Regions from separate parts of the Porticoccus hydrocarbonoclasticus MCTG13d genome, predicted to be linked through region 2. Evidence: predicted binding sites of a transcription regulator. Region 2 holds the regulator's gene; each other region holds the start of a gene.
The links. The regulator PhoB, encoded in region 2, activates phosphate uptake and scavenging genes when phosphate is short. The targets are predictions, from matches to a motif close to TGTCATAAANNTGTAACA.

Region 1 (3,283 bases), 470 kb from region 2:
GAGCTGACGAATTCACGCCAGGCCACCTGCCCGGCAGGCGTGTTAATTCGTTTTACTTCCTCAAACGGTTGTACCAGATGCAACAGAACCTGGATGTCGGTGGCCAGCAGACGATCCAGCAGCCGGGCGACCGGGCCTGCCATATCCCCGTAGGTGAAATCGACACGGACCTGGCTGATACCCAGTTCAGCAAGGCGCTCCAGCACATAGTCGTCTACCAGTGGGTTATCCGCGGTGGTGACACCAACACCGATAAAGTCTGTCGGGACAGTGTGGCCGGCAACGGGCAGGTGCCCTCCCGATACCCGCATCCTTCCCGACAGGGTATAAGGCACAGCGTCCAGTATGAATTTGAGATTCATCGTGTCACCGCAGAAAATTCGGGGTAAAAGCATCCCCTGAAGCGCCAGGCGGACTGAAATTGATACATTCTCCACTCACCATTGCATCACCGGGGAGACTCACATCAATGGAGACTGACGGTTTGAATGGCAACTGGCCCTCCTGACAACAGATGAAGCGATGTTCTGATTTGCTGAAAACGGCAAAACCCTTATGACCTGCCATGCATTGTTATCAATTATTCTGGTTGGCAAGGGTATCAGATTCGCGGCTGTGAGGCAGCATAGATCCGTACGCCCTCGCGGATTATGTGACCCTGTGAGCACTGATCGCCAGCAGGGACTACCCCACCGACATAATCCCAGGCTCAATCGCTATGATTAACCGCAGGTTCGTCCCAAGCAGCAGCTACTGTGGAGAAAACCGGTAGAACAGATTTGGCTCACTGACGATGTAGATATTCAGTTCAGAGTCTACAGCTACGCCCTCCGCCTGGGGGATGGTGCTCACCAGACCACTCCTGCCCGCTCGCAAATCCAGCAAACTGATGGATTGTCTTTCATCATTGTATTCCACCAGCATATGGGATTCATCGCTCAAAAATAACTTATGCCCCACACCCCTGACATGGGTGATTGATGAAAGATCCCTCATAAAAAGCTCCGGCGAGTCCGGTGATTTTATCTCGCGAATACCGATATTCATTGGCTCACCCACAACGAAACTGACAAACCCGGTGATTTCAATCACCCGCATCGGATTTCGCTCTTTTACCACCAGCAAGCGTTGCCCGTCATCATCCCAGGAAAGACCTTCAAAACCCTTGTTGGTATCACTGCCGATCCCGACCACCAGGGTCGGTACCCCCTCGGTATGGACTCTTTCCACGCCATCGGGAATGTCGACAACCAGCAAGCGGGGGGTTCGCTCTTCGGCAATCACATAACGATCACCACTGACGTGTGTAAAACCTTCCATATCCCTGACACCCTCGATCCGGATTGAACGCAACAGTTCACCTTCTAGGGAAAGCTCCACCACCACCGGATCACTGTTTAACAGTGCCCAGAGGGTATTTTTTTCAAGGTTATAAGTCAGTGCTGAGAGATCGTCCTCAAGCGCCGGGATTGTCTTGCCATCAATGGTTACCCGGTAGCGCGACAGATCCATTGCAACTTCAGGCAGCGCTGCTTTACTTAAACGAAAAGCGTGCCAGGAAAGCACCCCGGCGTGCCAGGCATTCAAAACCGGTTTGTGTAAAGAGAACGCCAAGGCAAATATGAAAAGTACCAAACACACCATTAAAAATCGCTTCACAAGCCAGCCTTTCATCAACAAACACACACCCATTGGAGCGCTGAGTATTATGGTGAAAACAACGGTCTTGTCCATGTGAGAATGACCCATTGAACAGGTATCCATGGTGTGACAGCTGGGCCTGAAGCTGGAGATGGGATGACTTTCTGGCTCACACAAAATATGAGGCAGTCAGTGACATTCCACGACACACTGTCATTCGCCTGTCACTTTAATGTCATACAAAGACCGACAGAACACGCTATGCTGATTTGGCAAAACGTTATAAATCATCACAGGTAGTATCAGGTCGCGCATGAAAAAATACCCAATTTACCCGAAAGAACTGAGCTGGCTTGCCTTCAATGAGCGTGTTATTCAGGAAGCTGAGGATGAAGAAAATCCTGTGATTGACCGGGTGCATTTTCTCGGTATTTTTTCTGATAATCAGGATGAGTTTTTCAAAGTTCGAGTGGCTGATGTCAGGCGCAAGGTGTTGATTGAACAGATCGCGGGCTCGGCAAAGGACAGCAAACAGCTCCTGCGCGATATCAACAAGGGCATTGCCAGACTTTCGGTGCGGTTTGACCGGGCATTCCGAGCCGTTCTTGCAGAGTTACAGAAACGACGCATCTATTTTTTAATGCCGGAGGATCTCTCTGCCAGTCAGGGTGAGTGGGTTCGCGAACATTTTCGTGCGCAAGTGCTACCCCGCATTGTGCCAATCCTGGTCACCCCGGAAATTGATCTGTCGAAAGTGCTGCGGGATGGCGCCAACTACCTGGTAGTGGAAATTGGCAAGAAAGATGGGGTCGGCTATGCCCTGCTGGAAGTGCCGGATACCAGCAGTCGTTTTTTGAGATTGCCAAATGACCAGAGAAACCGACGTCGGCATTTTATGATTATCGATGAGGCCATTCGGTACTGCCTGGATATGGTGCTGGTGGACTTTTTCCGCTATCACAGCCTCAATGCCTGGTCGATGAAGTTTTCCCGGGACGCCGAGTACACACTCGACGATGAAATTGACAGAAGTCTTGTGGAAAAAATGTCGATCGGGCTAAAGCAACGCCTTCAGGCCAATCCTGTCAGACTGACCTTCGACCGGGAAATGCCTACCGAAATGATTGACATGCTGAAAAGCAAGTTTGGCTTTGCCAAAGGCGACAGCATTATTCCGGGGGGCCGCTACCGCAACTTTCGCGACTTTATCGGCTTTGCCAATCCCGGCGAAAAATACCTCGCCAATCAGCCAGTTTCCGCCCTGTCTGTCAGTCAGTTTGACCGCGCCAAAAACACTTTTGATGCGATTGATCAGGGCGACATCCTGCTCTATTACCCCTATCAAAAATTCAATTATTTTGTGGAATTATTACGCCAGGCTGCATTTGATCCCAACGTCATCTCCATAAAAATTAATATCTATCGTGTGGCAAAAGACTCCAGGGTGGTGGAGTGCCTGATGGATGCGGCGCGCAATGGCAAACAGGTCACTGTGAATGTGGAACTGAAAGCCCGTTTTGATGAAAAGCAGAACCTGGAACTCTCCGAAAAGCTCGCCGAGGCTGGCATTACGGTCATGCTGGGCGTACCGGGCCTCAAGGTACATTCAAAGTTGTGTCTGATTGCCAGAGAGACCCAGCAT
Region 2 (3,283 bases):
GTCATACCAAGGCCCATAGGTACCGCTGTGCCCCGTCGCTCCTCACACACTCCCGCCAATCATCAGCTCCACTGGCGCAGTTATCGGCGCACACCGCTGTTTGTCACCTGCAGCGCCCTGCGACCGTGGCTACTGGATCGCGGCTCACTCACCGAACGCTTAATCCGGGCAAGCAAAGGGCAGTTTGAAGTAAAAATACTGTTTCAGGGCATGGGGGTACCCCAACTGTCCGAGCAACGCGCATTGGAACTGCCGATCCGACAACGCGCCCTGATCAGGGAGGTCATCCTGTTTGGCAACCACCAACCCTGGGTCCATGCCCGCAGTATCATTCCGATAAAAACCCTGACCGGACGATTGCGAAAACTCCGAAAGCTGGACAACCGGCCCCTCGGTGCACTGCTGTTTAGCGACCCCGCAATGGTCCGGGGACCCATTGAGATTTCCAACCTGTCCATGCTCGAATCGTGGCCTTCTACGGTACCGGCCAACTATGGTAGCCCCGTACAGGGACGCCGTTCACTGTTTTGGCTGGATGGCAAACCCTTGCTTGTGTCCGAGGTGTTTTTGACGGGGTTTACCCCGTACAATAAAACCCCCTGATTTCGCAACCATGCGGCATTTATGAGCAAAGCATTACAGCGACTTCCCGATTTTGTCCGGCTGATGCGCTTTGACAAGCCTATCGGTACGCTCCTGCTGCTCTGGCCGACGCTCTGGGCGTTATGGTTAGCCGCAGGCGGTGTCCCTTCCGCAAAAAATTTGCTGATCTTCGTGCTGGGTGTGATCCTGATGCGCGCCGCAGGCTGTGTCATCAATGATGTGGCTGACCGGCAAGTGGATGGTCATGTGACACGAACCCGGCACCGGCCGCTACCCAGCGGTCAGATCAAGACCCGCGAGGCAATGGCGTTGTTTGTTGTGCTCTGCCTGGCCGCCTTTGGCCTGGTGTTGCTGACCAATCCACTAACCATAAAGTTGGCCCTGGTGGGGGTGGCGCTGGCGGCCTGCTACCCCTTCATGAAACGTTTCACACATTTGCCCCAACTGGTGCTGGGTGCCGCCTTTGCCTGGAGTCTGCCCATGGCTTTTGCGGCAGAGAGCAACAGCCTGCCCCGGGAAATGTGGACACTGTACATTGCTGTGGTGCTCTGGACCGTCACCTACGATACCTTTTACGCCATGGTGGATCGGGATGACGATGTGAAGATTGGCATCAAGTCTACCGCCATTCTTTTTGGCGACATGGACATACCCATTACCGCCTGCCTGCAATGTCTGACACTGATCGCGTTGTTGATGACCGGGATCAACTTTAATCGCGGCAGCTGGTTTTTCCTGTCCCTGCTGGGAGCCGCCCTGCTGTTTCTCCACCAACAGTATCTGATCCGCCATCGCGAGCGCGACGCCTGTTTCCGTGCTTTTCTCAATAATCATTACGTTGGTGCTATTATTTTTATCGGCCTGGCGGCGGACTACCAGCTCACTGCCGACTAGGTATCGACCGTTCTTTTGTCGATTGTCATATTTTTGTCATGCTCAGGTCATGTAATGGGTATCTGGATATCAATGATGAAAAGAATATGAGTGATAAAACTGTACTTGTTGTAGACGATGAAACGGCCATTCGCGACATGATCTGTTCAGCGCTGGATGTGGCCGGATTTGACACCCTGCAGGCTGAGAACGCCCAGCAGGCCCATGCCATGATCATCGACCACAAACCCGACCTGGTGCTGCTTGACTGGATGATGCCCGTCACCAGTGGCATTGAGTTGATCCGGCGACTACAAAGGGATGACCTGACAAAGAATATACCGGTCATCATGCTGACCGCCAAAGCCAGTGAGGACAACCTGATCCAGGGCCTCGATGTGGGTGCGGACGACTATATCACCAAACCGTTTTCACCCCGTGCCCTGGTGGCCCGTATCAATGCTGTACTGCGTCGCGCCGAACCGGAACTGCCCCCGGAACCGATAGAAGTGGATCAACTGCTGTTTGATCCCATCAGTCACCGGGTCACCATCAGTGGTCAACCGGTATCCATGGGGCCAACTGAATTTCGGCTGCTGAGTTTCTTTCTCACGCACCAGGAGCGGGTCTATTCCCGTGATCAGATTCTAGACCATGTGTGGGGCGGCAACGTCTACATGGATGAGCGAACGGTGGATGTGCATATTCGCCGATTGCGCAAGGCAATTTCCCTTGCTGGACAGGACCGCTTCATACAGACTGTGCGGGGCGCGGGTTACCGCTTTTCCACCAAGGTTTATGAAGAATAGGATCTGCATTGCACAGAGGGCTTAAGGCAGAAATACGGCGGATCGCCCTGCTCACCCTGTTTCTGCTGCTGACAGGTTTTTTATGGGGCCACACTCTGCTCACCCTGCTCTTGGGTGGCGGCCTGTATATGTTGTGGACCTTCGCCCACATCTCCCGACTCTATGATTGGCTCGACCAGAGCGCTGAGGGACCACCCCCCGAAGCAAGCGGCGTCTGGGGCGACATGACCGATTTCCTCTACCGAATGCAACAGCGCAACGAACGCGCCAAACAAAGTCGTCGACAACTGGCCGAGCGCGTCAAGGATATTACTTCTGCGCTGGCGGACGGCATTATCATCCTCACCCCCGATAGGGAACTGGAGTGGTGGAATCCGGCGGCTGAAAAACTGCTTGGCCTCGTCAAACAGGATCGCGGCCAATCCATGACCAACCTGGTTCGCGATCCCCGTTTCGTGGTATTTATCCAGAGTGACGCACTGCCCCCGCCACTGGAACTGAGTTCGCCGGAAGATCCCACAAGAACCTTGCTGTTTACCGCCGCAACCTTTGGTGATGGCAATATCATTCTGGTCGTGCAGGACATCACCCGGTTGCGCAATCTGGAACAAATGCGACAGGACTTTGTGGCCAATATCTCCCATGAGCTGCGGACACCCTTAACCGTGCTCTCGGGCTATATCGAAACCCTGCAGGACAATGCCGACCAATTGCCCAGGGGCTGGGCAAAAGCATTGCTGCAGATGGGCCAGCAAACGGAACGCCTCAACGCCCTGGCCAATGATCTGGTGATGTTGTCACAACTGGAATCCAACCGGAAACCCCCCTCGCGGGCACCCATCATGCTGGATCAGTTACTGCAGCAGATTGCCGAGGATGCCCGCATGGTGGCTGGTGATAATTACCTCATCGAAACAGACTGCGCCACCGATACCCCCTTCAAAGGGGAATACAAGGAACTTTACAGCGCCTTCTCGAACCTTGTACTCAATGCCATC
Region 3 (3,283 bases), 120 kb from region 2:
TTGCTGGAAAATTCGCCTTCACATATTGTCACGACAAAAAAAGGTCACCGGTTTTTAAACACAGTACTGTGCTATTTCAGCGAATAACTCGCTGTTTTTTCAGAAATTTTTCAACAACAGCCCGATGTTTTACTGCCATCATTACCAAAGGGCAAATCAATGCCACAGCCTTTGAAAATACCCCGATGACAGTGGAAATCACCCTGAAATTCAAAATGCTCCGCAAAGCGGGTCTCCCTCAACATCCGGTAACTATTACCGCAAACCGGAAAGTTTTTTCCCGTTTCTATCCGGTGATGACAGTCCAGTAAAAAATGGTTTTCTGAACCCGGAATAGTCCCCTTGTAGATCACTGACTGGCCGTAGTCTTCACAGGCCGGTTCGAGATTTTCCAGCTTGAAAAGCCGGTAGGTTGCCGAGTAAAAACGCAGCGGGCCAACTTTCTCCACTATGTCAGGATTGCCAACGCTCAGCGGACGATCCTCAACCAGTCTCGGATCGGCAAAACCGACCTGCCGGGCCAGTTGCAGAAAGTCGTTCCAGTAGAGTGCCCCGGCCAGACACTCACCGTAGAGGACAGGGTCATTTGACAGCTCGACAGGAACCCGCCGATCGGCATAGACATCGGAAAAATACAATTCACCACCGGGCTTCAATAACCGATGGGCCTGGGCCAGAACCGCTCGCTTGTCGGGGGACAGGTTAATCACGCAATTCGAGACAATCACGTCAAAACTTGCATCGGCCAGATCCAGCTCATCAAGGTTTTCCAGATAGCCTTTGATAAAACGCACATTGGCTTTTTTGAAGCCAAAGGCATCCCGGTGAAACTCGATGTGACGGTTGGCAACAGCCAGTTGTTCGTCCGTCATATCCACACCCACCACTTCACCGGTCTCACCGACCAAAGCGGAAAGCACATAGCAATCCTGCCCCGAGCCACTGCCCAGATCCAGGATCCTGAGACCACTCAGCAGCGCCGGGGCAATCAAGCCGCAGCCGTAGTATTTGCCACTCACTTCCGGGTGTATTTTTGCCATGATCGGCTTGATGGCATCGGGAACACTGTCAACCGTGCAGCAGGCATCCGTCTGCAAATCCTCGGAACCCTGCAATGCCCTGCCGTAATAGTCTTTAACGATATCGTACATGGGACTCCTTAGCTCGCCTCAACATTGCCATCAGTGACACACCGGCGACTATACATTTTACCGACCCCGACAACCGCTTCTGGGATGTACAAATTACGCCGTTGTTACAGATTGTCTAAAATTTGTCACAGACGACAGGGACAATAGGTGATTGTCTTGTTTGTTGCACTGTATCTATTATGAACAATATAACTGAATTGACCCATCAAACTATAAAACCGGAATCCCGCATGTCTGAAGAACAGATCGACATTGGCCATGCAAAACACTTCATCAACCGCCACATAAGCCTGATGCAGTTCAATCTGCGTGTTCTGGAGCAGGCACTGAATGAAGATTACCCACTGTTGGAACGATTCCAGTTTCTGATGATTTTCAACAGCAATATGGACGAATTTTTTGAAATCCGACTGGCGGGGCTGAAACGGCAAATCAGCTTTGCACGGGAAGTCGTCAACGTCGATGGCATGCCGCCTAGGGATGTCCTCCAGGTCCTCAGCGAGCAGTGTAAAGTGGCCACCAGTCGACAGTATCAAATCCTCAACGAGTTACTGTTACCCGCACTGGAGCAGGAAAAAATCCGGGTGCTCAATCGCCACCAGTGGAGTCCGGAGGTGGCGCTTTGGGCCGAAGACTATTTTCGTCATCAGGTGATGCCCGTGATCAGTCCCATCGGTCTCGACCCCGCCCATCCATTTCCCCGGCTGGTCAACAAAAGCCTCAATTTTATTGTTTCGCTGGAAGGCAAGGATGCCTTTGGGCGGGATAGTGGTATGGCCATCGTGCCGGCACCACGCTCGCTGCCGAGACTGGTGAGGTTGCCCGATGAACTCTGTGTCGATGGCGACAATTTTGTGCTGCTCTCATCACTGATGCATGCCCACATTGATGACCTGTTCAATGGCATGAGCGCTACCGGCTGCTACCAGTTTCGGATCACCCGCGATGCAGACCTCGACCTGAATGCCGCTGAAGTGGAAGATATTGCCCGGGCGCTTCGCGGCGAATTGCACTCGCGACGTTTTGGTAGCGCTGTGCGGCTGGAAGTGGATCAGAACTGTCCGGCCGAACTGGTAAATTTTTTATTGCGGGAGTACAACCTGAGCGAGGGCGAACTCTACCGGGTGGCTGGCCCGGTGAATCTCGGACGGATGATGCAACTGCGGCAGATGCTGAATCGTCCTGATCTACTGTTCCCACCCATGATTCCCTCTATTCCCAGAACATTGCGACTGTCGGATAACAGCATTCTGGATATGGTGCGAAAAGAGGATATTCTGCTGCACCATCCGTTTCAGTCATTTACCCCGATCATTGATCTGCTGCGCCAGGCCGCCAGAGACAGTGCCGTGCTATCGATCAAGATGACGCTCTATCGCACCGGTGCCTCCTCAGAAATTGTCGATGCACTGCTGGAGTCCGCCAGAGCTGGTAAAGAAGTGACGGTCGTCATCGAACTGAGAGCCCGGTTCGATGAAGAGGAAAACCTGCAACTGGCAACCCACCTGCAGGAGGCAGGTGCTGTGGTCACCTATGGCGTGGTTGGCTATAAAACCCACGCCAAGGCACTCCTGATTGTCCGCCGGGAAAACAACCAGTTACGTCGCTATGTCCATCTGGGTACAGGCAACTATCACTCGGGCAATGCCCGCCTGTATACCGATTACAGTCTGCTGACGGCAGACCTGGATCTGTGCAGCGATGTGCATAAAATCTTCCAGCAGCTCACGGGGATGGGCAAGGCAGAACGCATCAAAACCCTGTTCAGCGCCCCTTTTACACTGAAAAAAAATCTGGTGCGACTGATAGATGCGGAGGCTGAAGCCGCCCGGCAGGGTAAGGAAGCCCATATTATCATCAAGGTAAACGCACTGACCGAATCGAAAATCATCACCTCGCTGTACGAAGCAAGCAATGCCGGGGTCAAAATTGATTTGATTGTCCGTGGGATGTGTTGTCTGCGACCGGGGATTGCCGGCGTATCCGAGAATATCCAGGTGCGCTCCATCATCGGACGATTTCTGGAACACTCACGAGTATATTATTTTCTCAACTCCTCACCGCATATCTACTGTGCCAGCGCCGATGCAATGGAGCGCAATCTGATGCATCGGGTAGAAATCTGTTTCCCC

Region 1: ppk1 (polyphosphate kinase 1) is a predicted target of PhoB. The motif match lies at 1,864-1,881, and genes of this name have one in related genera.
Region 3: ppk1 (polyphosphate kinase 1) is a predicted target of PhoB. The motif match lies at 1,264-1,281, and genes of this name have one in related genera.

The regions. Positions count from the first base shown of each region.
Region 1 is NZ_JQMM01000001.1:70,096-73,378, forward strand. It holds gene U740_RS00335 (lipopolysaccharide kinase InaA family protein) at 1-362, opposite strand, end outside; gene U740_RS00345 (SdiA-regulated domain-containing protein) at 751-1,512, opposite strand; gene ppk1 (polyphosphate kinase 1) at 1,955-3,283, shown strand, end outside.
Region 2 is NZ_JQMM01000001.1:539,918-543,200, forward strand. It holds gene U740_RS02645 (chorismate--pyruvate lyase family protein) at 28-603, shown strand; gene ubiA (4-hydroxybenzoate octaprenyltransferase) at 625-1,497, shown strand; gene phoB (phosphate regulon transcriptional regulator PhoB) at 1,584-2,285, shown strand; gene phoR (phosphate regulon sensor histidine kinase PhoR) at 2,294-3,283, shown strand, end outside.
Region 3 is NZ_JQMM01000001.1:658,540-661,822, reverse strand. It holds gene hemW (radical SAM family heme chaperone HemW) at 1-87, shown strand, start outside; gene U740_RS03220 (methyltransferase domain-containing protein) at 111-1,151, opposite strand; gene ppk1 (polyphosphate kinase 1) at 1,382-3,283, shown strand, end outside.